Regions from separate parts of the Streptomyces sp. ICC4 genome, predicted to be linked through region 4. Evidence: riboswitches for the same ligand, from Rfam matches in the RefSeq annotation. Region 4 holds a riboswitch; each other region holds the start of a gene.

Region 1 (7,361 bases), 350 kb from region 4:
CGGTCGACGCCGCAGATTTCGCAGGCGCTCACACCTGACTCTGCGAGGACGACCCGCGCCTCATCACCACTCAGGACTGCGCCGCCATCAGCGGGAAGCCAGCAGCCGGCATGGTGAACCGTCCGGGCGCCGGGAACCAGGCCTCCTGGACACACGATCCAGCGGTCTCCGGAGGGCGGCCAGACCCCTTCGACGTACGCCGAACTGGACGGTCCACGGACGGCAGCCTGCACCGTTCCCCGGGTACGGACGGCACGGTAGGAGACGCCCGCCAGGGGCCGCACGTGAGTGGAGGGCAGCGTGATCTGATGCTCCGCGGCCTCGACGACTCCGCCGTCCCGCTCCTGCCACACCGTGAGCGTCACCTCGCCCAGCCACGCACCTGCAGGGGACCTGGTCCATCCCCGCAGCCCGCCGACCAGCGCCTGCCCGTCCGGCAGCAGCACCCTGACCGGGGGCGGGCCCTCCGCGTCGTTGCCCCTCACACCGCGCGGGCCCGGCGCAGCAGCTCGGTACGCCGAGCAGGCGAGCATCCGGGAGCCGCCCAGTAGGGGTGGGCGGCCAGCACGCCGGACAGGTCGATGAGCCGGCGACGCAGGTCTGTGGAGCCCTGTGTAGGGGTGAGCCGGGCGAGCGCCTCGTAGGTGCGGATCCACTCGTGCTGGAGGCGGATCAGGTCGTGGGGGAAAAGCGGAGCCATCTCCTCAGTAGCTCACATGTTCGATTTCAAGGGCAAGGTGACATCTCTGGATGACAGGCCATTGACCCTGTTGGGTCCAATGGGTCTGATGTCATCTGATCAGTTACGGAAGGCACGGCGGAGCCCACCCCAGGGCTCCGGGGTGGGCTCCGTCCTCGTTCGTGTGGTTGGCCTCCAGAGGGTGCTGGGGGGCGCTACGGTGCCGGAATGAGTGAGCCCTTCGCCTCGGGCGAGGACCATCCGGCGTGCGGGATCTGCCCCTCGAAGCGGCTGCCGCGCGAGGCCTTCGTGGTCTACGACCGGCCGTCCTGGGAGTGCCCGTTCAACCCGGCCGACGGCTGGCGCTACACCGCCGACGGCACCCCGGCCTGTGTCCACCCGCACAAGATCGGGGTGGAGCCGGACCGGATCGCACCGCCGCCGAAGCCGATCGCGCTGGACGACGAGCCGGCGGCTACGCCGCGGCCGCGAAGGCGATGGCTGCCTTCTTTCCTCGCTCGGTGATGCCGATCTCGGCGTAGAGGCCGTCCAGGATCCGGCGGCGGCGCTCGGTCTCGCCGGCGTCGATCCAGAACCGTTCGTTCACCGGGCCGAAGGCCGCGCGGTAGCACTGGTGGGTGAAGTCGCCCGGGACCCAGGTTCCGCCGGACATCCCGTCCTCCATGTCCGTGGCGTGGACGAAGAGGATGCCGGTCCGCCTCTGGATGCGGGACATGACGGTGAACTGGGCGATCAGCGCGTGCGACATGACGTCGACCGGGACCGGCAGCGCAAGTTCGGCGGCCTTCTCGTCGAGGCCGGTGAGCTCGTACATCGCGGACTTCAGCGCCATGGCGCGCATCGTCTCAACGAACAGTGCCGGGGCGTCCGCGAAGGCGTCGTAGCGGTCGATGACGGTGTACCCGAAGCAGTCGGTCCAGTCGCTGTTGTACTTCGCGCAGCTCTCCCACAGGCGGCCGAATTCGGGGTCGGCCTCCCAGACGGCGAGGATCTCCCGGGCTCGTTGGGCGACGGTCTCGGGCTGGATGACGGTGGTCATGGAGGTGCCCTCTCTGCGGTCGGATGTGGTGCCCGTACGCCCGTGGTCGGGCTGGTACGGCGGTGCTGGGCTCCACACCCGGGGTCGGTCGTCCGCCCGGGTGCGGAGCGGTCAGGGGGCCCCGTGGGGTTCGATGTTGCCCACGGCGGTCGGCAGCTCGCGGCCGCCGGTCTCGGGGAGGATGTAGGCGCGGCGGGTCCAGTGCGGGCCGGTGTGGGTGTCGACTTCCTCGAGGACGACGGCCATCAGTTCGCCCTCGGTGCCGGAGGCGATGTCGCGGACCCGGTGGCCCAGCAGCGGGTGTTCCTCGCGGCCCAGGGCGAGCTCGGCCTTCTCCTTCACGCTTCGCCCCCGTCGGTGGCGCTCTCCTGCTCCTCGTCCTGGTCGCCGAGGAAGCGGGCAAGGCCACGGTCCGCGCGGGCCAGCAGCTCGGGGGAGGGGGTGCCGTAGGCGGGCTGTGCCAGGGTCCACTGGGTGGGCTCCGGGCTGTTGGTGGGTGCGCTCATCAGGGGGCCTCCGTGCTGCCGGTGGAATCCCAACACCCTTGAAGCTAGGGATCCGGACAGAGGCCGCTCAACGTTCTTGCGGAAAATTGCGGACCTTCACCCGTGCGCTGCGGCGGCCCGCTGGATCAGGGCGATGGCGCCGGCCCCGTAGACGGCGGTTGCGGCGAGGTCGGCGAAGGCCTGCTCGTAGGTGGCGACCTCGCCGGGCGCGGTGATGGTGACCCGTGCGGACAGCAGCTCGATGCCGACCTGGACGTCGTCGTAGATGGTGAAGGACTCCATCGACCACAGCGGCCGCGGGGCGCGGGTGGCGACCACGCCGAGGGAGATCTGCGGCAGCCTGGCGAGCTCGGCCAAGTGCTCCAGCTGGGCGGCAATGGTCTCCGGGGCGGCGATGCGGGAGTGCAGAACGGATTCCTCGATGAGGAAGGCGAACTGGCGGCCGCGCTTGTGCAGGACCCTGGACCGCTTCACCCGGGCCGCCGCTGCGGCCTCGACGTCGTCGGCAGCACCGTGGAACGTGCCGTACGCGGTGATGACGGCGGCCGCGTACTCGGGTGTCTGCAGCAGGCCGGGGACGACGTGGGAGCAGTACACGCGGAAGGCGCGGGTGCGCTCGACCAGGGGGACGATCTCCTTCTGCAGGCTGGCCAGCCCGGCCCGGTTCAGGCGCTTCCACTCCACGTACATGGAGGTGGCGCTGCGGGCGGCGGCGATCAGGTCCTCGGCCTGGCCGTCGGCGCCGCAGGCCGTACACCAGGCGCGGATGTCGGCGTCGGAGGGCAGGGCCCTGGTGTTCTCGATCCGGGAGGTCTTCGCCGGGTGCCAGCCGCACGCGACCGAGAGCTGGTGGCCGGCCAGACCCGCGTCCAGGCGAAGGTGCCGCAGGCGCGTGGCGAGCGCGGTGCGGGCGGCCTGGGCACTGGACAGGGGCGAGGTCATCAGCGTGTTGCTCCGGCTAGGGCTTGTAGTCCTCGTAGGGGACGGCGCGTTCCCACACGGCCGTGAACGCGGCCGCGCACAGTGCGGCGACGGTGGGGTCGTCGGACATTTCTCCTCCGGCGGGGGTGCCGTTGCCGGTGAAGTGGTTCCAGCGGATGAGGCGGCCGTCGATCAGCCAGAAGTCGTTGCCGGGGAGCGCGATGTCGGAGGCGTGGCGGCGGGGCAGGTAGCGGATCTCCTCGCCGGCCGCGATGTTCACCACCGCCCCGGCGTGGCTGTACTCCGAGTAGTCCGACAGCGGCTCGGAGACGATCCGGGCCCGCCGCACGGTCACCCCGCGGGCGACGGTGCGGCGGACCAGGCCGGTCCAGAACGCCCAGTAGTCCGAGTCGGGGTCGGTGTTGCGGGTACCGGTGGTCAGCCAGTCGGCGAAGCCGGCGGACTCCGCCGCGACTCCGTACCCGTCGCGCATCTCCAGGTGGAGGGCAGAGTGCTGGGCGCCGTCCAGCAGGACGTCAAAGCCCGGCACGACGTCGTTCTGCTTCATCGCACGCCTCCCTCAACAGCGCCGCCATCCGCGCGGGGATCCGTACGACGCCCTCGGTAGGCGGGATCGATCCCGTCTTCAGGCACTGGGCGAGCAGCGCCTCATCCGCATTCCAGCCCTGGATGACCACGTCAGCCGTGTCCTCGTCGACCCACACCGTCGGGCACTGCCCGGTGTCGGAGTCCGGGTCGATACCGATGAACCGTAGTGCCATGACAGCCTCCTGCATCGCTCTGCTTGCGGGAAATTGCGCTCATCCCAGTGGAGCAGGAAGCCGGGCTCGCCGACCAGAGAACGACCCGAACGCGTGCCTGGAGCCCTTCCTGGACAACCGGATCGGGTCCACCGACGCGCGTCGGCCGGGCATCCATGAACGGATCGGTTGATGGACGGCACGGCCTGTAGAATCAGGCTGTTGGACGACGCAGGGAAATCCGGTGCGAATCCGGAACTGTCCCGCAACGGTATCCGCCCCAACTGGGTGGGGAGTCCGAGGACCTGCCGACCAAGAGTGCCGTGCGACGTGCCCGGCTCTTCTCGGCTGGGCTTCGGGACGCACCTCAAGAACCATGATCCGTGATGGATCGGACGGCTTTGCTGTCCAACCCCGAGTCTCTCCACAGAAGAGCTGAGGTCTGCGTACGCAGACGAGTCGCCGCCGTTCGACGGCGGTCACAGCTTGGAGGAACTTCGTGACCATTCAGATCGCCCCGCTGGCGGCCCTGCTCATCGTGGTGGCCTTCGCCATCGGCATCGTGGTCTTCAAGTACACGGCGAAAAGCCAAGGGGCCGACGGCCGTGGCGACCTGGTGGCGTCGATCGCCTCCGGGGCGGCCGTGGCCACCCTCCTTGGGCTTCTGCTGACCCCTGGGTTCGGACAGGAGGCCCCGGCGCGCTCCGAAGTGCCCGAGGCAAACCCGGGTTCAGCCAAGCCCATCCGGTAGCGCTCGCGGGGGTGGCTGGTCTCAGGCGATGTCTTCGCAGTCGGAGAGGATCTCCTGGTTGCTGCGGACCTTGAGCCAGATCTCGGCGGTGGCGGGCACCACGGTGTCGCCGGACGTGGCGACCACCGAGGCGACGTCCCGTACGGCCTCGGGGCTCAGCCTCCAGTCCCGGGTGACGTGGCTCTCGGGGCAGGTGATCCAGGCGTCGGCCCCGCGCGCGGTGAACGTCAGACCTGTGCGGGCGTCGCACTCGCGGCAGAGCGCCGGCATCCGAGACCAGTGCCCCGATGAGGAGTCGGTGAAGACCGCTGTCCCGGCGGTACGCACCTCGTACTGCTCCGTGTCCATGCGCGCCTCCCGTTGCTGGTCTTCGTGTCCGCGTACATCATCCTCGTCGTGGCCCGAGTTGGTGCACCCCTCGGTCAGACGGCCCGTCACCCCTGCTGCGAGACTGCGGCGGTGAGCACCACGCAACGCCGCCCTCTCGGGCACGGTCCGGTTCCACTCGACGACGACCAGGCGCTCCGCGCTGTCCGTGGCCGGACCGCTGCGGAGAGGGCCGCCGAGGAGACTCCCCAGCAGCCCGCCCCGCAGACCGAGACCACGGCCGCGACCGTGCGGCGCAGCCTCGGGGCCGGCCCCCGGGCCTGAGGTCACAGACTCATGCTCGGCCCTGACTGCGTCTGCGTCGGCGCGCTGTAGGACGGCGGGTCGTACTGCGCGGCCTCCCGCTGCTGCCTGCGCTGCTCGGCGGCTGCGGCGGCCTGTCGCTGCTGCTCGACCAGGCGGGCGCTGGTCTCCTGCTCGTGCAGCTGGGGGAACTTCCCGGCGATCTGCTGGCGCCGGGCCTGTTCGGTCTGCGCGAGCTGGGCGTGGCCGCTCCAGTAGACGGCCTGCTCCCCGGACTTCACGGCGTCCCCGTGGAGGCCAGCAGCCTTCCGCTCGTTGATGGCGTCGATGTCCTGGGCGCGCTGGGGCAGGGCGGCCCGCATCTGGGCCAGCTTCTCGCCGAGCTCGTGGGCCTCCCGGGGCGGGTAGCTGGTCGCCCCGAGCAGCTGGGCGTACTTGCTGCTGCGGACGGTCTCCCACGCCGCGTCCTTCGCGTCACGGCTCGCTTGCCGGGCCCGCTGGACCTCCGCGTCGCCTTCCAGGGCCTGCCCGAGGTGGTGCCCGCTCAGCTCCTGGACCTCCTTGCGGCTGGTGCCGGCCAGGCGCAGGGCGAGCCAGCGGGCGTTGCGGTACTTGTCGACCTCCCGGAGGATCTCCCGGGCCTCCTTGGCCTTGTCGGCTGCCCGCTCGGCGTTCTCGGCCTCCCTGAGGTGGGTGCCCAGCAGTTCCACGGCGGTGTGCAGTACGGCGTCGGCGTCCTTAGCCCACTGCTGTCCGGAGGTGGTGCCGGTGGCTGCCTCCCGGTCGAGGCGGGCCCGGAACGCCTCGTGTGCCTCGCGGGCTTTGGTCGCCTTCTCCCTGTAGTCCTCGGCCCGGGTGCCGAAGTAGGTGATGTTCTGCGCGAGCTCCTGGTCGGTCCGCAGCCCGTAGGGCCGTGAGGTCGCGGCGGGAACCTCCCGCATCTCGCGGTCCAGCTGCAGCTGGGCGAGCTGGGCCGTCTGCTCGGGGCTGAGCGCGGCCGGACTCTCCTGGGCAGCAACCTCGACGTCCGCCTGCGGTGGCGCGGCCTCCTGCTGGGCCTGAGCGACCTGGGCGGCGAGCTTGTCCGCGAGGGCGGCCTGGCGGTCGGCGTCGCGCCGGCTCTTCGCCTCCGCCATCCTCTGCACGGACGCCGACTTGGACCGCGCGGCGCGAGCGGAGACCACACGCCGGGCGTTGGCATCCGCTTCTTCCCGGGCCTGCGCGACGGTGCGTTCGGCGGCCTTGTCCTGGCGTTCGGCTGGCTCCGGTTCGGCTTGGCGCAGGGAGGCCGCGGCGCCGTCGCGGGCGGCCACGTGCTCGACCTGCTGGGGCAGGCGCACCGGCTCCGGCGCGGCCCGCAGCTCGTCCGAGATCATCCCGTCCGGGCTCGACTGGCCCAGGTACTTCGCGAAGGACTGGATGGCGCGCTCAAGGAGCTCGGTCTCGGAGCGCGCGGCGCCGAGGCGGGCCTGGGTGGCCCGGTCCTCGATGGCCTGCAAGGGGAGCCAGATGTGGTTGGCCTGCCGGGCGCGGGTGATGCCCGGGTACGTCGCGAACGCGTTCGCGCCGAGCCCGTACATCAGTGAGGTGTCGCACGTGAGCCCCTGAGAGGCCGCGACGGTCATCGCGTACCCGAGGGAGAGCGAGCCGGACGCGATGTCCTCGGGCTTCATCCACGCCGACTCGTTCCTCCAGCCGGACTCCGCCGTGCGGTCCTTGGCCCTCCACGTGATCTGTACGCGGTGGTCGTCGGTGACCTCTGTGATGACGGCCCGGTACCCGTTCAGCACGTCGGGGCCCTCGCCGCGGCGGGAGCGGTAGTCGTTGACGCGGACGCGGACGACGTCGCCCTCGGCGAGGGTGAGGTGGGCGCCGCCGGGCAGGGCGTAGGTGTGCTCGTCGCCGAGTTCGCCCGCGGCCCGCCGGATCTGCTGGGCGCCCGCGTTCAACGCGTCCACGTCCGTGTTGCGGGGGGCCAGGACGACGAGCTTGGACAGCAGGTCCTGCTCGTCGGGCCACTGCCGGCGCAGCTCGTCCCACGCGGTGAGCATCT
Region 2 (7,361 bases), 3.7 Mb from region 4:
CGGAAGCTGGCTGCCGCAGCCCGCAGACTGGGCCGGGCTCAGCGTGGCCGCGCAGACCGGCGACCCGCACTCGACGCTGGAGCTGTACCGCGCCGCGCTGCGGATCCGCCGCTCGCACCCCGCGCTGGGCGCCGGCGACGCCGTGGAGTGGCTGGAGGCCCCGGAGGGCGTTCTCGCCTTCCGCCGCGGCGACTTCACGTGCACGGTGAACACGACGGACGAGCCGGTACGGATACCCGCGCCGGGCACGGCCCTGCTGTCGAGCGGGGACCTCGCCGACCCGGACGTACTGGCACCCGACACGGCGGTGTGGTGGCGCGGGTGACCGCACCGCTCCGGCTGACGGACATCGCCGCGCAGGCCGAGGTCAGCGAGGCGACCGTCAGCCGTGTCCTCAACGGCAAGTCGGGCGTGGCGTCCGGCACCCGTCACAAGGTGCTGGCCGCCATGGACCTGCTGGGCTACGAGCGGCCGGTACGGCTGCGCCGGCGCAGCAACGGCCTGGTCGGCCTGCTGATCCCGGAGCTCACCAACCCCATCTTCCCGGCGTTCGCCCAGGTCATCGAGCAGGCGCTGGCGGGGCACGGCTACACGCCGGTCCTGTGCACGCAGACGCCGGGCGGGGCGACCGAGGACGAGCTGGTGGAGCAGTTGGAGGAGCGCGGGGTCACGGGCATCGTGTTCCTGTCGGGCCTGCACGCCGACTCCTCCGCCGACCCGTCCCGCTACCAGCGGCTCGCGGCCCGGGGCGTCCCGTTCGTCATGATCAACGGCTTCAACGAGCAGGTCCAGGCGCCGTTCATCTCCCCGGACGACCGCGCGGCGGCGGACATGGCGGTACGCCACCTGGAGGACCTCGGGCACCGGCGGATCGGCCTGGCCATCGGGCCGACGCGCTACGTCCCGTCGGCCCGCAAGGAGGCGGGCTTCACTGCCGCGCTCCCCTCGGCGGCGGCCGAGGGGCTGATCCAGCGCACCCTGTTCACGGTGGAGGGCGGCCACGCGGCGGGCGGAGCCCTGCTGGACCGCGGCTGCACGGGCATCGTGTGCGGCAGCGACCCCATGGCGCTGGGTGTGATCCGCGCGGCGCGCGAGCGGGGGCTGCGCGTGCCGGAGGACGTCTCGGTGGTCGGCTTCGACGACTCCCCGCTGATCGCCTTCACGGACCCGCCGCTGACGACGATCCGCCAGCCGGTGCGCGCCATGGCCACGGCCGCGGTCGGCGCCCTCCTCGAGGCCGTCGCCGGCACCCCGGTGCAGCGCACGGAGTACGTCTTCCAGCCGGAGCTGGTGGTACGGGGGTCGACGGGCCAGGGGCCGGGGGACTCGCCGCCCAGACGTGATCTCGATACCTGAGAGCAACGCGCAAACCCCACTCCACAGCGGGACGCGGTGTGGCGGCTCCCCGCAGGAACATGAGCCTGTAACCGAGGCCCACCCAGCGGGGAGCATCAAGATGTCCACCCAGAAGACCACCACGACCGTCACCCTGGCCACCCTCGGCACCGCCGTTCCCGCCTTACGGGCGTGGGGCGCCCGGGCCGCGCGCCCGGCGCTCGCCCTGCCGGTGGGCCTCGCCGCCCTCGCCCTCACCGTGGTCGGCCGCCGCCGGGCCGACTCCCTCCAGGCGTGGTCCAGCGGCGCCAGGATCCTGAGGGCAATGGCCCGCGGCCAGCGGGCAATAACCGGCCGAGTCGCCGGACGTCAGACGACCTGAGCAGGCGGAACCCTTCGATCGTCTGGATCTTGATTCCGAACGTCAAATGTTCTAACGTCGCGGGACTTCCCACCTTCCACCCGAAGAAGTGCCCATGCCTCGCCGATCGCCGGGCGAGATCAGGCTCCGGCTTTCACGCCGGGCCGACCAGGCTCCGCACCGACGGACAGCCGTGATCCGAGGGATCTCTGCGTCGACGAACGGGCAGCTTGCACACTTCGAGCGCAGTCGAGGTCTCCCGGTCGGCGAGGTCGCGCACGCGTTCCACCGATGGAGTTCCCTTGCCCGTAGGCCGAGGCGGGATCTCGCCCCGTTCTACGGATACGACCAGGGAAACCTCGAGTGCGGCTACTACAACGTCCGCACGCTGCTGGAGATAGTGCTCCACGCCCTCCCCAAAAGAGCGCGACGCGAACTGCACGCGCTCCTCGCTCCCGTGGACGCCCAGATCCTCCGACGCACGGCCCACAACCCCTTCGCTCCCCCCGACCTCCCCTGGTGGAAACGCCGAATCGAACTGTGACGCGGGGCCGTTGGGTTGGGGGCCGCCCGGGCCTGCCCGGTACTGCCTGCTCGTCGCACGGCCCAGCCCCTCGTCCCTCGCCCCTCGTCCCCCGCCCGCCGCTCGTCGCCTCGTAGGCTGGCCGCATGCTCTCCCTCCCGGCACAGGACCCGCTCGCCGTCGCCGTCACGTCGGCGATCCGGGCCGGCGACCTCGACGGACTCGGGCGGCTGCTGGCCGCGCACCCCGGGCTCGCCGGGGCCCGGATCGTGCGGCACGGCGAGGCGGCGGGCGAGCGCAGCCTGCTGCACATCGCCGTGGACTGGCCCGGGCACCGCCCCCGGACCGCGGAGGTGATCCGTACCCTCGTCGCGGCCGGCGCCGACCCGGGGGCCCGGTTCGGCGGCTCGCACGAGGAGACCCCGCTGCACTGGGCCGCGAGCAACGACGACGTCCCCGCGCTCGACGCCCTCGTCGAGGCGGGCGCCGACATCGAAGCCCCGGGCGCGGTGCTCGGCGGCGGCACTCCGCTGGCCGACGCGACCGGCTTCGGCCAGTGGCGCGCGGCGCGCCGCCTCCTGGACCTTGGGGCCCGCCCCACCCTGTGGGACGCGGCCGCCCTCGGACTGCTCGGCCCTGTAAGGGAGTTCGTCGCCGCGGGGGCGGATCCCGAGGAGGTCACCGAAGCCCTCTGGGGCGCGTGCCACGGGGGCCGACTGTCCACGGCCCGATACCTGCTGTCTCGAGGAGCGGACATCAACTGGATCGGCCACGGCTCCCTTACCCCCCTCGACGCTGCCCTGACCGGCGAGGACATCGCGCTCATCGACTGGCTCCGCTCCTGCGGCGCCCGATCCCGCGACGAAATTCTCGGCCGTCGACCACCGAATTGATTGGATCTCAGGCGGACGCCATGGCATGGTTGGACCCACCGAAGGGGTGTAGCTCAGCTGGTCAGAGCGCTGGTCTCCAAAACCAGATGTCGCAGGTTCGACTCCTGCCACCCCTGCAACGCGAGAAGTCCTGTGGCCCGGGCTCGACGACCAAGTCGTCGAGCCCGGGCCACAGGCGTTTCCGGGGCTCGGTGTGCGGTCTTGTACGCGGCGGGGATTCCCGGTATATGACGGGAGTTGATCGCGCTCAGGCGTGACGGAGATCCGGGGGGAACAGTTGCTCGGCGGACCCATCCCTGTGCCAGGCCATCTCGATCTGCCGCCCGATCGCCGGCGCCTCCTGCGGCGCTGGCTGCGCCTGTGGCGCTCGCGGAAGGCCCTGAAGGGGGTCACCCAGTGGATAGTGGACTGGGGACTGCCCATGGCCGTGTGCCTGGTGCTCCTGTACGTCTTCGCGGCGCGGGCGGGCAGCCCCAGCAGCGTGTACCGGGTGTTCACCCTGATCGACGCCCCGAAGCACGTGCTCCTGTGGCTGGCCTCGCTGGTCGGCTGGCTCCTGGTCCCGGCCATCATCGGTGGGTTCGCCGGCCATGTCATCGCCGAACGCATAAGCCGCGTGAAGTCGATCTCCACCAACACCCTCTTCCAGCGGCGAACGCTGCGTCAGCGGGTCCGCCTCCCCGGCCTCATAGACGATCTGGGGCCGTACTTCCACGGAACCCACGCACGGCAGGACTTCGTCGACACCTGGGTCCGGGTGGCGCACCGCAACGACTGGGTGAAGGCCCAGGACCACTGGGAGGTCTTCGTCAGGGACACGATGTCGACCCAGCAGTACGCTCATCTCGACCGGCACGAGTGCCTGCGGCAGGCGCAGAACACGGGCAAACTGGCCCTGGGCTTCACCGCTCGCGCGGGCCTCTGCATCGTGTGCGAAAGGAGGCGGTGATCCGTGCGCTCCGAGGACGCGGTCGAGATCGTGCGGGCCTCGCTCGCGCTGGCCCTTCCCACGGCCACGGCGGAGGGCGTCGCCCGGGCCGCGGAGACCATCATCCGGTGGGGGGCCGAGGGCGTCGCCGAGCAGCTCAACGCCCCGCTGACGGCCCGGATGCTGCTGGACATCCTGGAGGTGGCCGGAGTGGTCCACCAGGACTTCGACCCCGCCGAACCGGAGCGGTTCGTTCACGGAGTCGAGACCGCGGCGGAGTACCGGACCTGGTCCCGCACGGAGGGCATGGGCGCCCTCGCCTTCCTGCCCAGGCCCCCGGACGATCCGACGACACCGCACAACCCCGACGGCTCGCGACGGCCCGCGCCGTAGGGCCGATTCGGGTGCGGGCGTCGGCCGGGGTCACCCGTCTGGCAGAATCGTCCGAGTTATCCAGGCGGTGCAGGACAGGAAACCGGTGCGAATCCGGTGCGGTCCCGCCACTGTGACCGGAGCCCCGCGGGCGCCGGGAGTCAGACACTGACGCACCGCCTCTTCGATTCGACCGTTCGACCAGGGGACGCGGATCCCCCGGAGAGGCCTCGCCGTGCCGTCGTACCCCCGCGCCCTGCTGCGCGCACTCGTACCCGTCCCGCTCCTGATCACCCTCGCCGCGTGCGGGGACGTCGCCGGTACGCCGGACGCCGGCAGCCGGGCGATTTCCCCCGTCGCGCCCGCCGTGCCCGCCGTGGAGCCGCTCGTCTCCCTGCTGAGCACCCCCGTGACGCCCGGCCCGGTGCTCCAGGCCGGTCCGCCGACCGCGGGACCCGAGTACCTGGACCTGCCGCAGGCCGAGATCCCGGTGCAGACCGGGGCCCCGTGGACGGTGGAGCAGGCTCCGCAGGCCGCGGCGGCCCCCGAGCCGGCGCCCGTGCCTGAGCCCGTGGCGGCCGTCGTCGCCGCGGAGGCCCAGCCCGAGCCGCAGCCCGAGTCCCCGTCCGAGCCCCAGCCCGTCGTGGTCTTCGCGGCCCCCGAGCCCGTGGCCGAGCCCGCGCCCGAGCCGGCCCCCGCCGCCGTCGCCTTCACGGGCTCCGGGCCGGTCGAAGCCGAAGCCGAGGCCGCCGCGGAGCCCGAGGCCGAGGCCGAGCCCGTCGCCGCGGTCCCCGAGGCCGTCGTCGTACCGGCCCCCGAGCCCGCTCCGGAGCCCGAGCCGGTCGTGGAGCAGGCCGCGGAGCCCGAGCCGCAGCCCGCAGAAACGGTGGTTCAGGCCGCCGAGCCGACGCCGGAGCCCGAGGCCGTCGCGGCCGCGCCGGCCGAGGTACCGCTGGAGCCCGAGACCGCCTTCGAGCCCGCTGCCGAGCCCGCTGCCGAGCCCACCGCCGAGGCGGAAGCCGGCACCGGCCCCGCATCCGAGCCCGAAGGCGAACCGGCGCCGGAGCCGGAGCCGGAGACCGCCCCGGAGGCCGGGGCCACCGAGCCCGCGCCCGCGTACGCCGACGCCGAACGCGAGGCCGTGCTGCGCGTCATGCGCGAACGCCGTGACATCCGCAAGGGCTTCCGCAGCGACCCGATCCCGCACGAGGTGCTGCTCCGCGTGCTGGAGGCGGCCCACACCGCGCCCAGCGTCGGCCACTCCCAGCCGTGGGACTTCGTCGTCATCAAGTCGGCCGAGACCCGCCGCACGATGCACGAGCTCGCCGAGCTCCAGCGCGAGGCCTACGCGAAGTCGCTGCCCAAGGGCCGGGCCAAGCAGTTCAAGGAACTCAAGATCGAGGCCATCCTCGACACCCCGGTGAACATCGTCGTCACCGCCGACCCCACCCGGGGCGGCCGCCACACCCTCGGCCGCCACACCCAGCCGCAGATGGCCCCGTACTCCTCGGCCCTCGCCGTCGAGAACCTTTGGCTCGCCGCGCGCGCCGAGGGCCTGGGCGTCGGCTGGGTCAGCTTCTTCGACGAGCGCGAGATGGTCCGCGCGCTCGGCCTGCCGGAGCACCTGGAGGTCGTGGCGTACCTGTGCGTCGGGTACGTGGACGAGTTCCCCGACGAGCCCGAGCTCGCCCAGGCCGGCTGGTCCCAGCGCCGCCCCCTGTCCTGGGTCGTGCACGAGGAGACGTACGGGCGCCGCGCGCTGCCCGGCGAGGAGCCGCACGACCTGCTCTCGGAGACCGTCGCCGGCATCCGCCCGCTCGACGCGAAGGCCCTCGGCGAGGCCTGGGAGCGGCAGAAGCGCATGACGAAGCCGGCGGGCGCGCTCGGCATGCTCGAGATCATCTCGGCGCAGCTGGCCGGCCTGTCCCGGGTCTGCCCGCCGCCGATCCCGGAGCCGGCCGCCGTCGCGATCTTCGCGGGCGACCACGGCGTGCACGCCCAGGGCGTCACCCCGTGGCCCCAGGAGGTCACCATGCAGATGGTCGCCAACTTCCTCGGCGGCGGCGCGGTCTGCAACGCGTTCGCCAACCAGGTGGGCGCCGAGGTCTGCGTGATCGACGTCGGCGTCGCCGGGGACCTCCCGGCCACGCCGGGGCTGCTCCCGCGCAAGGTCCGCCCGGGCACGGCCGACCTCTCCGTCGGCCCGGCGATGACCCGCGAGGAAGCGGTCGCCGCCATCGAGGTCGGCATCGAGACGGCCCGCGACCTCGTCGCCGCGGGCAACAAGGCGCTGCTGACGGGCGAGATGGGCATCGCGAACACCACGGTGTCCGCGGCCCTGATCTCGGTCTTCACCGGTGTGGACCCGGCGGAGGTGACCGGCCGCGGCACCGGCATCAACGACGAGACGCACGCCCGCAAGGTCGAGGTGGTCCGCCGCGCCCTCGAGCTCCACCAGCCGGACCCGGCGGACCCGATCGGCGTGCTGGCGGCCATCGGCGGCCTGGAGCACGCGGCGATCGTCGGCCTCCTGCTCGGCGGCGCCTCCCTGCGCACGCCGGTCATCCTGGACGGCGTGAGCGCCGGCGCGGCCGCCCTGGTGGCCCGCGCCATCGCCCCGGAGTCCCTCTCCGCCTGCATCGCGGGCCACCGCAGCGCCGAGCCGGGCCACGTCGCGGCCCTGAACAAGCTCGGCCTGCGCCCCCTGGTCGACCTGGACCTCCGCCTCGGCGAGGGCACGGGCGGCCTGCTGGCCCTCCCGCTGGTCCAGAGCGCGGCCCGCGCGATGCACGAGGTGGCGACCTTCGACTCGGCAGGCGTGACCGAGAAGTAACCGGGCCCGACCGCGTGCAGCACCCCCAGATCGGCCGCCTGCGCCATCCTGGCCAGTCCGGCCCGCCGTTCCGCGTCCGGGTGGGGGAAGGGCCTGCGCAGGGCCGGATACAGCCC
Region 3 (7,361 bases), 200 kb from region 4:
AGGCGTACACCAGGCTGGTCCACGCGCCGAGCCGGACCACAGCCTTGCGCTGAGCGGCCCCGAGAGGCCCCCGGCGGTCCGCGCCGGGGGCCGCGGCACGATGAACTCACAACCCGGTCTGGCCGACCGGCCGACAGGGACAAAGGGGGAGAGCGGGGGTGCCGGGTCGAGGTGGCCCGCGGGTAGCGTGGCAGCAGCCGAGACGAGGTGGGGAACATGACCCGACGCAAGAGCGCGGCCGAGGTGTTCGATGCGCTGGGTGAACGGTACGAGGACCTGTTCGGGACCGTGCCCGATCAGTTGGAGGCCTTGGACTGGCTCGTGGGGCGGCTGCCCGCCGGGGCCCGGGTGCTGGACGTGGGCAGCGGCACCGGCAGGCCCACGGCGGAGGTGCTCGTCCGTGCCGGGCACGCCGTGACCGGGATCGACGTTTCGGCGGCCATGGTCGAGACGGCCCGTGCCCGGATTCCGGGGGCGCGTTTCGAGCAGGCCGACGTACGCACGTACGTGCCCCAGGCGGTCGGCTTCGACGCCGTGTGCTCCTTCTTCCCGCTCCTGGTCATGGACCAGCCGGACATCGCGGCGGCCCTCGACCGGATGGCGTCCTGGGTCGCGCCGGGCGGGTACCTCGTGCTGGCCACGGTCCCGGGAGACATCCGGGAGCTGGACATCGAGTGGATGGGCCATCCGGTGACCGTCAGCAGCCTGTCCGCGGACCAGCACCTGCGGCAGCTGACGGCGGCCGGCCTGGAGGTGCTCCACCATCACACCTCGTCCTTCGTACCCGCAGACCCCCTCGCGGGGCCCGAGGAGCACTTCTTCTGCTACGCGACACGACGCGCCTGACCTGAGGGACGGCTCGAGGGCGGTCAGGAACCGCCCGGCCCCTGCCGGCCGGGGTCGTCGTGGTCGGTGACGGTGGGGTAGGAGACCCCCGCGTAGACCTGGTTGCTTCGGGAGCGGCCGGATCCTGGGGCCGCGGGCTGTCGAGCCTGCGTTTCTGGGAGGCGGGGTCGACGACCTCGCCCGTAGCGAGCGCCTTGATCCAGGCGGCCATGTCGTCCGCCGTCGAGAGGGCGCCGCCCGCGGCGGTGGCGTAGGAGGGGTTCTGGTGGGTGTAGTCCAGCGGCTTCAGCTTCCCCGAGCGGGCCGCGGCCCGTACGTCGGCGGGGTACGGCTCGTCGGTCACGGCGTGCGCGGAACCTCCGGACATGTAGCCGTGCGCGTACGGCGCGGGCAGGGAGGTGTCACGGGTACCCGGGAGCGAGGTGCCGGATAGGCCGAGCGGGGTGAACAGCCCGTCCCTGAACTGCTGGGCGAGCGGGCGGCCGCCGGAACTCGGGCGCGTCGGTGTAGTCGTACAGCCCGCTGCGCATCTCCAGCAGCTCGGCGAGGGTGATCCTCGCGCCGTTGGGCACACCCGGCACGTAGTCGGACACCGGGTCGGTGAGGCGGACCTTGCCGTCCTGGACGAGGAGTTGGATCAGCGCCGAGGTCATGGTCTTGGAGCAGCTGTGTTGCACGGCGTCTTGAGGTGTCAGATCCGGTGGGCGCCGTTCCGGTACCCGTGGGTACGGGTACCGGGGGCGCCCCCGCTAAGCAATCGATACGAAACGGATCGTTGCGTCATCAGTGTGCGGCTGGACCGGGACGCTGTCAACACGAGACGTAGCGTTGCACTCGGATAGAGTCGGTCCGTGCCCCCCGCGATCCGCAGCGAACAGTCCCGTCAGGCCATCATCGAGGCCGCTGTCGGCCTCTGCGCCGAGCGGGGTTTCGCCTCGATCACGATCGAGGGGATCGCGGCCCGAGCGGGTGTCGGCAAGACGACCATCTACCGGTGGTGGCCGTCCAAAGCCGCCATCCTCATCGAGGGTGTCGAGAATGCTCGGGATGCCGCCGCCGGCTTTCCCGATACCGGTGACATCCGTGCGGATCTGGTCGCTCAAACCTCAAGCGTCATGCAACTGTTCAATACGGCGTTCGGCACGATCTGGCGCGGGCTGATCGGCGCCGCACAATCCGATGAGGACGCGGCGGAGGGGGTCACCCGCATCCTGCGGGTCTCCATCGACGCGTGTGTCGCCCGCCTCGCCAAAGCCCGCGACTCCGGGCAGATCCGCGCCGACCTCGACCTCGAAATGGCGGTCGAACTCCTCTACGGGCCGATCTACCACACCTGGCTCCTGCGCACCCGCCCCCTGCCGGAGGCGTACATGGAGACGGTCATCGCCACGCTCCTGCCCGCGCTGGTGCCACCGCCTGACAAGCCCGCCCCGTAGACCCGGCGGTCAGCGCTCCCCGGTAGCGGCGACGTCTTACCCCACACCCTCTCCCCCGCCCGGGCCGTCGGGGAACCGGGGAGCCGGACGCGGCCCGGCGGCCGGCGTTGGCCGGTCGTGTCCCGCGCTTGCCCCGAAATCGCCTGCCCTGCCAACACCCCTTCTGTGTAATGTCACATGGCATGATGATCTTCCGCCGCACGGCCCTCATCGCCGCCCTGCCCGGCGTCACCGCGGTCCTGCCTCCCGCGCGCGGGCACGCCGCCCTCCTTCTCCCCCGACGACGTCCGGGCCGCCGGCGGCCCGGACGTCGTCGGGGGAGAAGGAGGGCTTGCCCTGGGTGCCGCCGGTGTCGGTGCCGCCGAAGACCCAGGCGTCCACGTCGCCGGCCTTCGGGGTGCGCGACATGGCGCCGAGCGAGCTGTAGGTCCAGTTCTTCTGCCCCGGGGAGGCGATCCAGTACGACCAGTAGGCGGTGGCCTGCGGCGTGAGGACGCACTCCTCCTTGTCCGGAGTGGGGTACTGCGTACCGGAGTTGAAGGAGGCGTTGCCTATCCGGCAGATGAACCCGTCGCCGTCGTGGACGGTGCCCTCGGTCGTGAAGCGGCCGGTGCGCAGCAGCTCGAACCCGGTGGTCGGGGTGGTGTCACAGCCGCGCTCGACCTTGCCGCCGAAAGGGCCGAAGTCCACCGCCACGATGGCGCCCGTGGTGGCCGTGCACTGCTCGATCGGATCGGCGTTCGCGGAGGACGGAACCGTGAGGAAGGCCACTCCCGCACCGAGCGTCAGGAGGGACGCGGTCACGAGGGAGAGGAACCGCCGCCTCGTCCCCGACTGCCGTTTCGCCTGCTGTTCGGTCCCCACCGCGGCCCTCGTCTCTGCCGGGCGGCTGCGTGCGTGGCGAACTGCCCCCGCACGGCTTCCTGCGCCGTGGGGAGGCTGCGACGACCACACCGCAATCCGCGACGGCGCTCTTCGTACTGTGGCCCGGCTCCAGGCATTCCGGCTCACCCGGAACGAGCCCGGGCCTACGGTTGCGGGTCAGCGCCGGAATTCGACCGGCTTCCCCTGGTGCTGAGCAGTTATCAGCCGGAGTGCAACACGGATCTCGCCGACGCGTCAAGGTGGCACGAACCTCAGCCGGCCCGTCCCGGACGCCCGCCGCGCGCCCCGGTTCCCGGCGGCTGGCGGTCCCTTGATCACTCGGGTAGCGTCCAGGGCTGCCACATGGGGGAATCCGGTGAGATGCCGGAGCTGACGCGCAGCGGTGTGGGACGGCGGGGGCCGTCTCCGAGCCCGAATGCCCAAACGGCGATGCACTACAGGAAGCCGTACCACGCGTTCCGGACGGCGGCTCTCCGACCGGGCCCTTGCCGTGCCCCGCCGTGCCCTGCGGTGGTCACGTGCGGCCTGCGCGGGAGGAGCCGGCGTCCGCCGATTCCAGGAGCAGGCCATGTCCCGTCCCCGCACCTCCCGCCGCCTCGCGCTCGCGGTGCCCGCCACACTCGGCGCCTTCGCCCTCACGGTGCTGCCCGCCTCCGCGACCTCGTCGCCGGCGCAGCTGGCCACGTCCAAGACGAACGGTGTCGCCCACCTCAAGTCGCTTCAGGCGGCCGATGGTTCGTACGCCGGCTCCGGCCTGTCCAACGAGTGGGCGTTCAGCGCCCTCGCCGCCTCCGGCACCGCCGTCGTCGACGTCTACCCCGGCGGCGACACCACGAAGAACGCCCGCACGGTCTACCGCAACCTCCTCTCCACGGCGGGCTGGCCGCAGGCCTCCCCGGTGGTCACCGACTACGAGCGCGGCACCCTGAACGCGTACGCCGCGGGCATCGACCCGGCCCGCGTCTCGGCCTCGCGCAACCTCGTGGCGAACGTCTACTCCTACTGGCAGACGGCCGAGGCGGGCTACTTCGGCCCGTCGGGAAACTTCAACGGCACCGTCTTCGCGGCCCTTTCGCTGCGCGGGGCCAAGACCCAGGGCGGCGCGCAGCGCATCCCGCAGGCGCTGACCGACTCGATGGTCACCCGCATCCGCGCCAACCAGCACGTGGACGGCGGCTGGACCTTCCAGAAGGCGGAGGGCAACCCGACGGTCCTCAACTCCGCGAGCGACGTCGACATGACGGGCGCGGCCATGGCCGCCCTCTGCGTCTCCGGGGTCCCCAACACCGACGCGGACGTCGTCCAGGCGAAGAACTTCCTCAAGGGCACGCTCGTCTCGGGCACGGGCGCCTTCAACTCCCTCTACGGGGTCAACACCAGCTCGAACGGCTGGGGCGTCGCCGGCCTGAACGCCTGCGGATTCAACCCGCAGACCGGTGACTTCCTCACCGGCAGCGGCAAGACCCCGATCGACTTCCTGATCGCCAACCAGTACAACCCGGCCGGCGGCTTCAAGTACAAGCCCTCGGACGCCGTCCCGTCGGCCTACGCCTCCATCGACGCCCTGCGCGCCGTGGCCGGCGGCGGCTTCACGGCGGCCCCGCCCGTCCCGGTCACCCCCGGCGCCCCGCAGTGGGTCGCGCAGTCCGCCTTCACCGCCGGCACGGCCACCAAGCTGGCGCTGACCGTCGACGACGGCGCGGGCGGCCTCAAGGTCTGCTCGGTCGCCTTCACCCCGACCGCCGCGACCACCACCCTCGGCGACGTCCTCGCCGCCGCGACCGGCGCCGCCACCCCGTCCGGCTGCGTCACGAGCGTGACCCCGTCCTCGGGCACCGGGACGATCACCCACGTCAACGGCAAGGCCAACAACGGCGCGAACACCTGGAAGGTCAGCGTCGACGGCTCCGCCTCCGCCGGCGCGCTGCGCGAGAAGGTCATCAACGTGGGCGACACCATCGCCCTGCGCTGGGGCGCCTGATCCGCGGCCGGGTGCGGCCCCGCGGACGGGGCCGCACCCGGCACCGGCGCTCAGCCGTGGGTGAAGTGCGGCGGGCGCTTGTCCGCGAACGCCCGGGCAGGGTGAACCCCCGTCCGTCGACGACGAGTTCGGCGCCCTCGGTGGCTCCGATGCCGACGTAGCGCTCCCCCCGGTCGAGCGCGTCACGGCTGACCAGCGGCCCGAAGTCGGCCTCCGGATCGTCGGAGCGGCCGACGCGCAGGGGTACGGACGGACGGACCCGGTCGGGTGTGCCGCTGGGAGGGATCGTGAGAACTACGAGCGCGCGGACAGGTGGTGCGCGCGCTCCGCCGGATCACCAGGGTCGTGGGTACAAACCGGTGCCGTGCGTGTCTGCTCCATCCTCGTGGACAACACGGAACGTTCCGCGGCCGGTATCCCGACTCCCGGATCCCCGCGTGCCGCCCGCCTTCCCGGCAGACCTCGTCAGCGGCGTGTGGATGGCAGCACACTCCCCGGTCACAGTGGCGGGACCGTGCCGGATTCACACCGGCTTCCCTGTACCGCGGACCTTTGCCCACGAACATGTAGTTGGACGTCCTAGTAAATCCAGACCCCCTGCCGCGCCCCGGTCAGCGCTCACCGCTCCGCGACGGGATACGGGACGAAGGTGCTGCTGTTCTCGTCGATGGCCAGGGGTCGGCCCAGCGGCGGCACCGCGCGCTGCGGGCAGTCCAGGCGTTCGCAGAGCCGGCACCCCATGCCGATCGGGGTGGCGGCCGCCGTGTTGTCCAGATCGAGCCCGTCCGCGTACACGAGCCGGGAGGCGTGCCGGATCTCGCAGCCGAGGCCGATGGCGAAGGTCTTGCCCGGCTCGCCCCAGCCGCCCCGGTGCCGGGTGACGGCGCGGGCGGTCCACAGGTGGCGCTGACCGTCGGGCATGGCGGCGACCTGGACGTGGATGCGGCCGGGAGCGGCGAAGGACTCGTACACGTTCCACAGCGGGCAGGTGCCGCCCGCGCGGGAGAAGTGGAATCCGGTGGCGGACTGCCGCTTGGACATGTTCCCGGCCCGGTCCACACGGACGAAGGAGAACGGAACCCCGCGCAACCTGGGGCGTTGCAGGGTGCTGAGCCGGTGGCAGACCGTCTCGTACCCGAGGCCGAAGTGGTCGGTCAGCCGCTCGATGTCGTAGCGGAACTCCTCGGCGGCCGTGTGGAAGGCGCGGTACGGCAGGACCAGCGCGGCCGCGAAGTAGTTGGCGATGCCGATCCGGGCCAGGGGGTGCGCCTCGGACCCGGCCGGGAAGTCCTCCGCGGCCAGCCGGTCCAGCTCGTCCCCGTACTCCAGGAGGGCGAGCTGGGTGGCCATGCGGAAGGCCTGCTGCCCGGGGCGGAGCCGGTTCGACAGGTGCAGGACGCGGGAGCCGGCGTCGTAGTGGTGCAGCCGGTCGCAGTCCGCGGCGGTCCTGACCCCGTGCCGGTCCGCGAGGCGGCGGGTCAGGGCGCGGATGACGTCCCCGGGGCGGATGCCGATCTCGCGGGCCAGCTCCTCGGCCGCGAGATCGGTGTCGTGGAGGTAGTTCTGCCGGCGGTAGAAGAACTCGCGGATCTCCTCGTGGGGTGAACGCGGGGCCTGCGCCGGGCCGCCCCGGCCTTCGGCCGCGTCGGCGAGCCGCTCCGACAGGAGCTGGCCGCGCCGGCCCAGGTCCAGCAGGACCGCGGCGACCGCCGGCATCCGGGTGGCCAGTTCGGCCAGGTCGGAGGCGGAGACGCGGGCCTCGGCGACCTCGGTCGCCAGGGCCTCGCGCAGGTCCGCGACCATGCGGCTGGTGTCGCGCTCCGAGAAGAAGCCCGGATCGACCCCGAAGGCCTCGGTGAGCCGCAGCAGCACCGGGACGGTCAGCGGCCGGGAGTCGTGTTCCATCTGGTTCAGATAGCTGGGCGAGATGCCCAGCACCCTGGCCAGGTCGGCCTGCGTCATCCGCCGCTCCTCGCGCAGCCGCCGCAGCCGCACCCCCGCGTACGTCTTGCTCACCGGACTCCTCCACCGTCGGACGGGCCCGGTCAGCATACGAGGACCGCACGTGCCACGAGCCTTCGCAAACTTGGCAATTTCAGCCTCGAAGATTCGCACATCTTGGCAGACGTACCCGCTTGTTGGCACCCAGTGCCAATGCCAGAGTCTGTTCTGCGGCCAGCCGGAACCGGTGGCCGGAACGGACTCCGGACCAC
Region 4 (7,361 bases):
CTGGTCGTCCGGGTCCTGCACCACCAGCTGGACGGACGTGCGCAGCCGGGTCAGGCCGGCGCGGCCGTACGAGACGTCCGCGCCGTCGAGCCGCAGCGCGCCCGTGCCGGGCCGCAGGCCCCCGCTCAGCAGGCGCATCAGCGTGGTCTTGCCGCTGCCGTTGCGGCCCAGCAGGACCAGCGCCCGGCCCGGCGCGATGGCGAAGTCCACGCTGGTCAGGACCGCCGGACCGTCCTCGTAGGCGTAGCCCGCGCCGGTCAGTTCCACCACCGGGTTCAGCGACGGGTTCACAGGTAGAGCCCCTTCAGGGTGAGGGTCAGGGTGGTCAGGCCCGCCAGCAGGGCGCCCGAGGCCGCGAGGAAGCGCCACGACAGGGCCGCCTCCGGTACGAGGACCCGCAGCGCGCCGTCGTAGCCGCGCCCGGCCAGCCCCGCCTGGAGCCTGGCCGCGCGGTCGAAGGCCCGTACGAAGGAGGTCGCGGCGAGCCCGGCCAGGGAGCGCCACACCGCCGCCCGGCCGGTGTGCCCGAGGCGGGCGGCCTGGGCCCGGCGGACCTGGGCCATGGAGTCGAGGAGCAGGAAGCCGATCCGGTACATGACCAGGGCCACGTCCACCACGGGGGCCGGCACCCCGGCCCGGACCAGCCGGGGGAGCACGTCGGAGACCGGCGTGGTGAAGGCGAACAGCAGCAGCCCGAGCGAGGCCGCCGAGGTCCGCAGGAGCAGTTCGGCGGCGTGCCGGGGGCCGTCGGGCGCCAGCGAGAGCGGCCCCGTCGGGCCGCCGACCGCGAAGAGCAGCGGCAGCGCCCCGGTGAAGCAGAAACCGAGGGGGATGCGGAAGGCCCGCCACAGCTGCCGCCCGGCCACCCCCGCCGGGCCGAGCAGTACGGCGAGGGTGGCGACGGCCACCAGCGGCCCGCCCGGCCAGGGCGGCAGGCACACGGCGGTGACCGTCAGCCCGATCCCGAGCAGGGCCTTCTCCAGCGGGTGCCGGCCGCGCCAGCGGCTGCTGTGCGCGGCCACGTCGATCGGCAGCACCCGCCTACGCCTCCGGGGCGGTGGCCGGAGCGGCGGCGGCAGCGGCGGCAGCGGGGGCGGCGGCCGCGCCCTGGCGGCGGCCCTTGCGGACACCGAAGTAGTACGCGAGCACGCCCGCGCCCAGCGCCGCCTGCAGGGCGAACAGCGCGGACTCGATCTCGCCCGAGGGGGGCTCGTAGAGCGGGGTGAACCAGGGCTCGTAGTCCGGCTTCAGCTCGGTGATCGCCGTCTCGGCCTGCGCGTCGGCGCCGGTGAAGGGCTCCTCCTTGTGGTCGCCCATCCCCAGCGCGACCGGGAGGACGGCCAGCGCCGCCACCAGGAGCAGCAGCAGGGCGTTGATCTTCGCGTTCTTGGACATGCCGCTCATCAGACCGCCGCCTTCTCTTCGCTGCGGGCGGACGTCAGCTTCGCGACACCCAGCCGGACCAGGTCCGACTTGCTCGCCTGCATCAGCAGCCGCATCACCAGGACGGTCAGCAGGCCCTCGCTCACGGCCAGCGGAATCTGCGTGACCGCGAAGATCCCGCCGAACTTCGCGAGCGCCCCGAGGAGTCCGGTGGCCGGGTCCGGGAAGGCCAGCGCGAGCTGCACGCTGGTGACGCAGTAGGTGACCAGGTCCGCGAAGAAGGCTCCGAAGAAGACGGTCACCATCAGCGGGAGGCCGAACTTCCGCAGCAGCCGGTAGACGGCGTAGCCCGCCCAGGGGCCCGCGACGGCCATCGAGAAGACGTTGGCGCCGAGGGTGGTGAGCCCGCCGTGGGCCAGCAGCAGGGCCTGGAAGAGCAGGGTGATCGTGCCGAGCACCGCCATGATCGGCGGCCGGAACAGGATCGCCCCGAGCCCCGTGCCGGTGGGGTGCGAGCAACTGCCCGTCACCGAGGGGATCTTCAGGGCGGACAGGACGAAAGTGAATGCTCCGGACGCGCCGAGCAGCAGCGTGCTCTCCGGGTTCGCCTTCACCTCGCGGGTGAGCGAGCGGACGCCGTGGACGACGAAGGGAGCGGACGCGGCGCCCCAGGCGACCGCGTGCAACGGGGGTAGGAACCCCTCGGCTATATGCATGAGTGGGGAGACCTCTCCAGCACCTCGTGGATGGACAACGCGCCCCGGCCGGTCTCCTGGCTCACGGGTTGCCGTCCTGGCTCCGCCTTCCCGGGCAGCACGGAACCTCCCGCGCAGCCCAGTGGCTTTCCCGCAGGAGTGGAGCCGGACTTCCCGATCACAGTGGCGAGGGCCGCACCGGTTTCACACCGGTTTCCCGAACACCAAGGCCCGCTGACCCTAGTCGGACGCGCGGACCGGTACCAACCCGCCCCGATCACACCCACGGGCGGCCGGATTCCGGTTGGCTGTCACTCCCCGTGTCCGTGCGGCTGCCGACTGCCTCAATGGCCTCGCGCGAAAAGGGAGTTCCGCCGGTCCGCGGCCGCCGGAGACCGGCTGCCCCGTGTCGCGCGCCGTTCCGCCCGTACGGCCTCGACGGCGACGGGCACCTCGGGCCGGCCGGCCCCGCGCTGCGCGGCGGTCCGCGCGGGCGGGCACCGGACGGGCACCGGACGGGTGCGGTCCGGTGGCGGCCGCGGCCGGCCGCGGCAAGGCTGGGCGGGTGGCCGACGACACCGATACCGCGAACGTCCCCGACTACTCCGGCCTGAGCGCCGTCTACGTCAACTGCACGCTCAAACGCTCGCCCGAGCCCAGCAACACCGAGGGCCTGATCGACAAGAGCCGCGCAGTGATGCACGCGGCGGGCGTCCGGACCTCGCTCATCCGGGCGGTCGACCACGACATCGCCACCGGCGTCTGGCCCGACATGACCGACCACGGCTGGGAGGGCGACCAGTGGCCGGTCCTCTACAGCCAGATCATGGACGCCGACATCCTCGTGCTGTGCGGCCCGATCTGGCTCGGGGACAACAGCTCGGTGATGAAGCAGGTCATCGAGCGGCTCTACGCCTGCTCCTCGATCCTCAACGAGCAGGGCCAGTACGCCTACTACGGGCGCGTCGGCGGAGCACTGATCACCGGCAACGAGGACGGCGTCAAACACTGCGCCATGAACATCCTGTACAGCCTCCAGCACCTGGGCTACGCGATCCCGCCGCAGGCCGACGCCGGCTGGATCGGCGAGGCCGGGCCCGGGCCCTCGTACCTGGACCCCGGTTCCGGCGGCCCCGAGAACGACTTCACCAACCGCAACACCGCCTTCATGAGCTGGAACCTGATGCACCTGGCGGCCCTGCTCAAGCGGTCCGGCGGGATGCCGGCGCACGGCAACCAGCGCTCCCTGTGGGACGCGGGCTGCCGCTTCGACTTCCCGAACCCCGAGCACAGATAGCGGGAGTGGATGGGCGGCGGGGTCGGGGGGGAATAAGAGACAGGAGGGGACCTTCCCGCACCGCCACACCCACAGCGCCGAGCCCACGCGGCCGGACGGCACCCGCCGCGCCCTGCGCATCGGCCTCGGCGGCCCCGTCGGCTCCGGCAAGACCGCCACCGTCGCCGCCCTGTGCCGGGCCCTGCGCGCCGAGCTGTCCATGGCCGTGGTCACCAACGACATCTACACCCGCGAGGACGCGGAGTTCCTGCTCCGCGAGGCGGTCCTGCCGCCCGAGCGGATCAGCGCCGTCGAGACCGGAGCCTGCCCGCACACCGCGATCCGCGACGACATCTCCGCCAACCTCGAGGCCGTGGAGGAGCTGGAAGAGGCCTTCCGGGAGAGCGGCCCGCTCGACCTGATCCTCGTGGAGTCCGGCGGCGACAACCTCACCGCCACCTTCTCCCGGGGCCTCGTTGACGCGCAGATCTTCGTCATCGACGTGGCCGGCGGCGACGACATCCCCCGCAAGGGCGGCCCCGGCGTCACCACCGCCGACCTCCTCGTCGTCAACAAGACCGACCTCGCCCCCCACGTCGGCTCCGACCTCGACCGGATGGCCCGCGACGCGGCCGAGCAGCGCGGCGAACTGCCCGTCACCTTCCAGTCCCTGCGCGGCGGGGACGGCGTGGCCCCGGTGGCGGCGTGGGTGCGCGAGCGGATCGCCGCCTGGACCGGCGCATGAGCCGTACGGGGGCCGGCGCGGCCCCCGCCGAAGCCCCGCCCCGGGCACCGGCGCCCGGCCCGGCGCACCAGGCGGGCCAGCCGGGCCAGGCGCACCGGGCGAGCCCGACCGGCCTGCGCGCCACCGCCCGGATCCGTGCCGTGGCCGACGGGCGCGGCTCCACCGCCCTGCCGCTGCTGGCCGGTGAGGGCCCGCTCGCCCTGCGCCGCACCCGGGGCGAGGGAGCCGAAGCCGGGGTCATGCTGGTCGGCGCCATGAGCGCGCCCCTCGGCGGCGACCACCTCACGGTCGAAGCCGAGGCCGGCCCCGGCGCCCGGCTCGTGCTGCGCTCGGCCGCGGCCACCCTGGCCCTGCCCGGCCGCCGCGGCGAGCCCGCGCGGTACGACGTACGGCTCGCGCTGGCGGACCGGGCGGCGGTGCGCTGGCTGCCGGAGCCGCTCGTCTGCGTGCGCGGAAGCGACCTGCGGGTGCGCACCCGCGCCGAACTCGCCCCCACCGCCCGCCTCCTGCTGCGCGAGGAGCAGGTCCTAGGCCGCACGGCGGAGCCCCCGGGCCTGCTGCGCAGCCGGCTCACCGTGACCCGGGCGGGGCGGCCGTTGCTGGACCAGGAGCTGGCGTGCGGACCCGGAGCGCCCGGAGGCTGGGACGGCCCGGCGGGGCTCGCGGGCCACCGGGCGGTCGGTCAGCTCCTCATCGTGGACCCGGAGTTCGCGGCGGCCCCGCCGCGGGCCCGGATGCTCGGGGAGTTCGCCTCGGCCGCACCGCTGGCCGGGCCCGCGGTGCTGGTCACGGCCCTGGCCCCGGACGCCCTGCGGCTGCGCGAACTCCTCGACGAGGCCTGCCGCGCCTACGGTTGGTGACGCTCCGGCCGGCCCCGGCCGGACCCGGGACGAACCAGGCACCGCTCAGCGGTACACCCATTTCCGGATATCGGGTTGGCAAAGAACCGGTCCCCGCTCTGTCGCCCGCTCCTGATCAGGCGAAAGTATCCCCCTGAACGCCGACGCATCCGACCGCAAGAACCACGCCGCCCACGGCGGCAGATGACGCAGGGGGAACAACCACGTGATACGCAACGCGGCGCTGGGGAGCGCCGCCACACTGATCACCGGCACGCTGGCGGCGAGCCTGCTGCTCGCCCCGTCCGCGTCGGCCTCCGAGGCCTTCCCGTCCGGCCGCGACCACGGGGTCGCCGAGGCGATCGGCACGCAGATCGCGGCCGCCCGCGCCGCGCGCACCGGGATCGACTGGAAGGACTGTCCGGCCGACTGGGGCTTCGCCCCGCCCATCCAGTGCGGCTACGTGAAGGTCCCGCTGGACTACACCAAGCCCTTCGGCAAGACGATCGACCTGGCGCTCGACCGCGCCGTCAGCACCGGCACCAAGGGCGAGCGCCAGGGCGCGCTCATCTACAACCCGGGCGGCCCCGGCGGCTCCGGCATGCGCTTCCCGCGCCGCGTCACCACCCAGAGCCCGCTGTGGGTCAACACGGCCAAGGCGTACGACTTCGTGGGCTTCGACCCGCGCGGCGTCGGCCACTCCGCGCCGATCTCCTGCATCGACCCGCAGGAGTACGTCAAGGCCCCCAAGGCCGACCCGGTCCCGGACAGCGAGGCCGACAAGCGCGCCCAGCGCAAGCTGGCGGCCGAGTACGCGGACGGCTGCAAGGAGCGCAGCGGCGAGATGCTGCCGTTCATGACCACGCCGAACATCGCGCGCGACCTGGACGTCATCCGTGCCGCGCTCGGCGAGCAGAAGCTGAACTTCCTCGGCGTCTCCTACGGCACCTACATCGGCGGGGTCTACGCGACCCTGTTCCCGAACCACGTGCGCCGCATGATCGTCGACAGCGTGGTCGACCCGGACCGCGACAACATCTGGTACGAGGCCAACCTCGGCCAGGACGTCGCCTTCCAGACCCGCTGGAACGACTGGCAGGACTGGGTCGCCAAGAACGACGCCTCCTTCCACCTCGGCACCACCCGCGCCCAGGTCGAAGCCCGCTACCAGACGCTGCGCGCCAAGGCCAAGGCCAACCCGCTCGGCGGGGTCGTCGGCCCGGCCGAGCTCATCGGCTTCTTCCAGGGCGCCCCGTACTACGACTCCTCCTGGGTGCCCGTCGCCCAGACCTGGGCCGCGTACGAGGCCGGCGACGAGCAGGCGCTGATCGACGCCATCGCCCCCGACATGAGCGACATCCAGGGCAACATCTCCTCGGAGAACGGCAACGCCGTCTACACCGCCGTCGAGTGCGCCGATGCCAAGTGGCCGACCAGCTGGTCCAAGTGGGACCGGGACAACAGCAAGCTGCACGCCAAGTACCCGTTCCTGACCTGGTCCAACGCGTGGATGAACCTGCCCTGCGCGACCTGGAAGTCCAAGCAGAGCAACCCGATCGAGGTCGGTGTCGGCCCGGGGCGCGGTCTGCCGCCGGTCCTGATCGTCCAGTCCGAGCGTGACGCGGCCACGCCGTACAAGGGCGGGGTCTCCCTGCACAAGCGCCTCGCCGGCTCGCGTCTGATCACCGAGGAGAACGCCGGTTCGCACGGTGTCACCAACCTGGTGAACCCCTGCATCAACACCCGGGTGGACACCTACCTGCTGACCGGCAAGGTCGACGCCAAGGACGTGAAGTGCGCTCCGCACGCCACCCCGGTGGCGCCCGCCCCGGCGGCCGCGAAGTCCCTCACCCAGGCTCCGGCCGACGCCCGGCGCGCGGCCGACGAGCTCCCGTCCGTCCGCTAGTGCCGTGACCGCGGTGCGCGGCTGCCGGCCGCGCACCGCGGACGTACGGGAGAAGGCTCAGCGCGTCCTGCGCCGGGCCTTCTTCCGTGCTTCCTCCGCCTCCGCCTTGACCTCGCCCGCGTACCGGTCGACGTACTCCTGGCCGGACAGCGCGAGGATCTCGTACATGATCTCGTCCGTGACGGCCCGCAGCACGGACCGCTCGCCCTCCATCCCCTCGTACCGGGAGAAGTCCAGCGGCCGCCCGAAGCGGATCGTGACCTGGCGGATGCTGGGGATCTTCTGGCCGGGGGGCTGGATCTCGAAGGTGCCGACCATCGCGCACGGCACGACGGGCACCTTGGCGCCCAGCGCCATCGCCGCCACCCCCACCTTCCCCTTGTACAGCCGCCCGTCGTGCGAGCGGGTGCCCTCCGGGTAGATGCCGAGCAGCTCGCCCTTGGCGAGCACCCCGAGCCCCTCGCGGAGCGCGGCCTGACCCGCGTCCTTGCCGGAGCGGTCCACGGGGATCTGCCCG

Evidence for each region. A riboswitch is a leader RNA that binds a small molecule or an ion and turns the genes downstream of it on or off. The one in region 4 is predicted to bind cobalamin.
Region 1: another riboswitch for cobalamin. It lies ahead of DRB89_RS22085 (hypothetical protein); the one in region 4 lies ahead of DRB89_RS23830 (energy-coupling factor ABC transporter permease).
Region 2: another riboswitch for cobalamin. It lies ahead of cobT (nicotinate-nucleotide--dimethylbenzimidazole phosphoribosyltransferase); the one in region 4 lies ahead of DRB89_RS23830 (energy-coupling factor ABC transporter permease).
Region 3: another riboswitch for cobalamin. It lies ahead of DRB89_RS24810 (aldehyde dehydrogenase family protein); the one in region 4 lies ahead of DRB89_RS23830 (energy-coupling factor ABC transporter permease).

The regions. Positions count from the first base shown of each region.
Region 1 covers NZ_CP030286.1:4,759,932-4,767,292, forward strand. Annotated here, with positions in the region: gene DRB89_RS22050 (hypothetical protein) at 482-700, opposite strand; gene DRB89_RS22055 (hypothetical protein) at 908-1,204, shown strand; gene DRB89_RS22060 (hypothetical protein) at 1,155-1,739, opposite strand; gene DRB89_RS22065 (hypothetical protein) at 1,851-2,081, opposite strand; gene DRB89_RS43775 (hypothetical protein) at 2,078-2,245, opposite strand; gene DRB89_RS22070 (helix-turn-helix transcriptional regulator) at 2,342-3,187, opposite strand; gene DRB89_RS22075 (DUF6879 family protein) at 3,204-3,734, opposite strand; gene DRB89_RS22080 (hypothetical protein) at 3,703-3,948, opposite strand; cobalamin riboswitch at 4,108-4,255, shown strand; gene DRB89_RS22085 (hypothetical protein) at 4,427-4,678, shown strand; gene DRB89_RS22090 (hypothetical protein) at 4,700-5,026, opposite strand; gene DRB89_RS22095 (hypothetical protein) at 5,138-5,329, shown strand; gene mobF (MobF family relaxase) at 5,332-7,361, opposite strand, start outside.
Region 2 covers NZ_CP030286.1:8,799,653-8,807,013, reverse strand. Annotated here, with positions in the region: partial or broken gene DRB89_RS41480 (DUF3459 domain-containing protein) at 1-325, shown strand, start outside; gene DRB89_RS41475 (LacI family DNA-binding transcriptional regulator) at 322-1,356, shown strand; gene DRB89_RS41470 (hypothetical protein) at 1,457-1,717, shown strand; gene DRB89_RS41465 (ankyrin repeat domain-containing protein) at 2,366-3,112, shown strand; tRNA gene DRB89_RS41460 (tRNA-Trp) at 3,155-3,228, shown strand; gene DRB89_RS41455 (DUF6313 family protein) at 3,411-4,061, shown strand; gene DRB89_RS41450 (hypothetical protein) at 4,065-4,433, shown strand; cobalamin riboswitch at 4,471-4,603, shown strand; gene cobT (nicotinate-nucleotide--dimethylbenzimidazole phosphoribosyltransferase) at 4,648-7,245, shown strand; partial or broken gene DRB89_RS41440 (RNA ligase family protein) at 7,254-7,361, opposite strand, start outside.
Region 3 covers NZ_CP030286.1:5,312,751-5,320,111, forward strand. Annotated here, with positions in the region: gene DRB89_RS24780 (branched-chain amino acid aminotransferase) at 1-53, shown strand, start outside; gene DRB89_RS24785 (class I SAM-dependent methyltransferase) at 217-846, shown strand; partial or broken gene DRB89_RS44860 (serine hydrolase domain-containing protein) at 1,016-1,499, opposite strand; gene DRB89_RS24795 (TetR/AcrR family transcriptional regulator) at 1,698-2,282, shown strand; partial or broken gene DRB89_RS24800 (peptidase) at 2,574-3,146, opposite strand; cobalamin riboswitch at 3,279-3,350, opposite strand; cobalamin riboswitch at 3,513-3,588, shown strand; gene DRB89_RS24805 (hypothetical protein) at 3,736-5,148, shown strand; partial or broken gene DRB89_RS24810 (aldehyde dehydrogenase family protein) at 5,240-5,410, opposite strand; cobalamin riboswitch at 5,539-5,717, opposite strand; gene DRB89_RS24815 (short-chain fatty acyl-CoA regulator family protein) at 5,767-7,164, opposite strand.
Region 4 covers NZ_CP030286.1:5,112,864-5,120,224, forward strand. Annotated here, with positions in the region: gene DRB89_RS23815 (ATP-binding cassette domain-containing protein) at 1-291, opposite strand, end outside; gene cbiQ (cobalt ECF transporter T component CbiQ) at 288-1,037, opposite strand; gene DRB89_RS23825 (energy-coupling factor ABC transporter substrate-binding protein) at 1,042-1,395, opposite strand; gene DRB89_RS23830 (energy-coupling factor ABC transporter permease) at 1,404-2,099, opposite strand; cobalamin riboswitch at 2,128-2,322, opposite strand; gene DRB89_RS23835 (flavodoxin family protein) at 2,644-3,375, shown strand; partial or broken gene ureG (urease accessory protein UreG) at 3,428-4,099, shown strand; gene DRB89_RS23845 (urease accessory protein UreD) at 4,096-4,959, shown strand; gene DRB89_RS23850 (alpha/beta hydrolase) at 5,165-6,844, shown strand; gene DRB89_RS23855 (lysophospholipid acyltransferase family protein) at 6,902-7,361, opposite strand, start outside.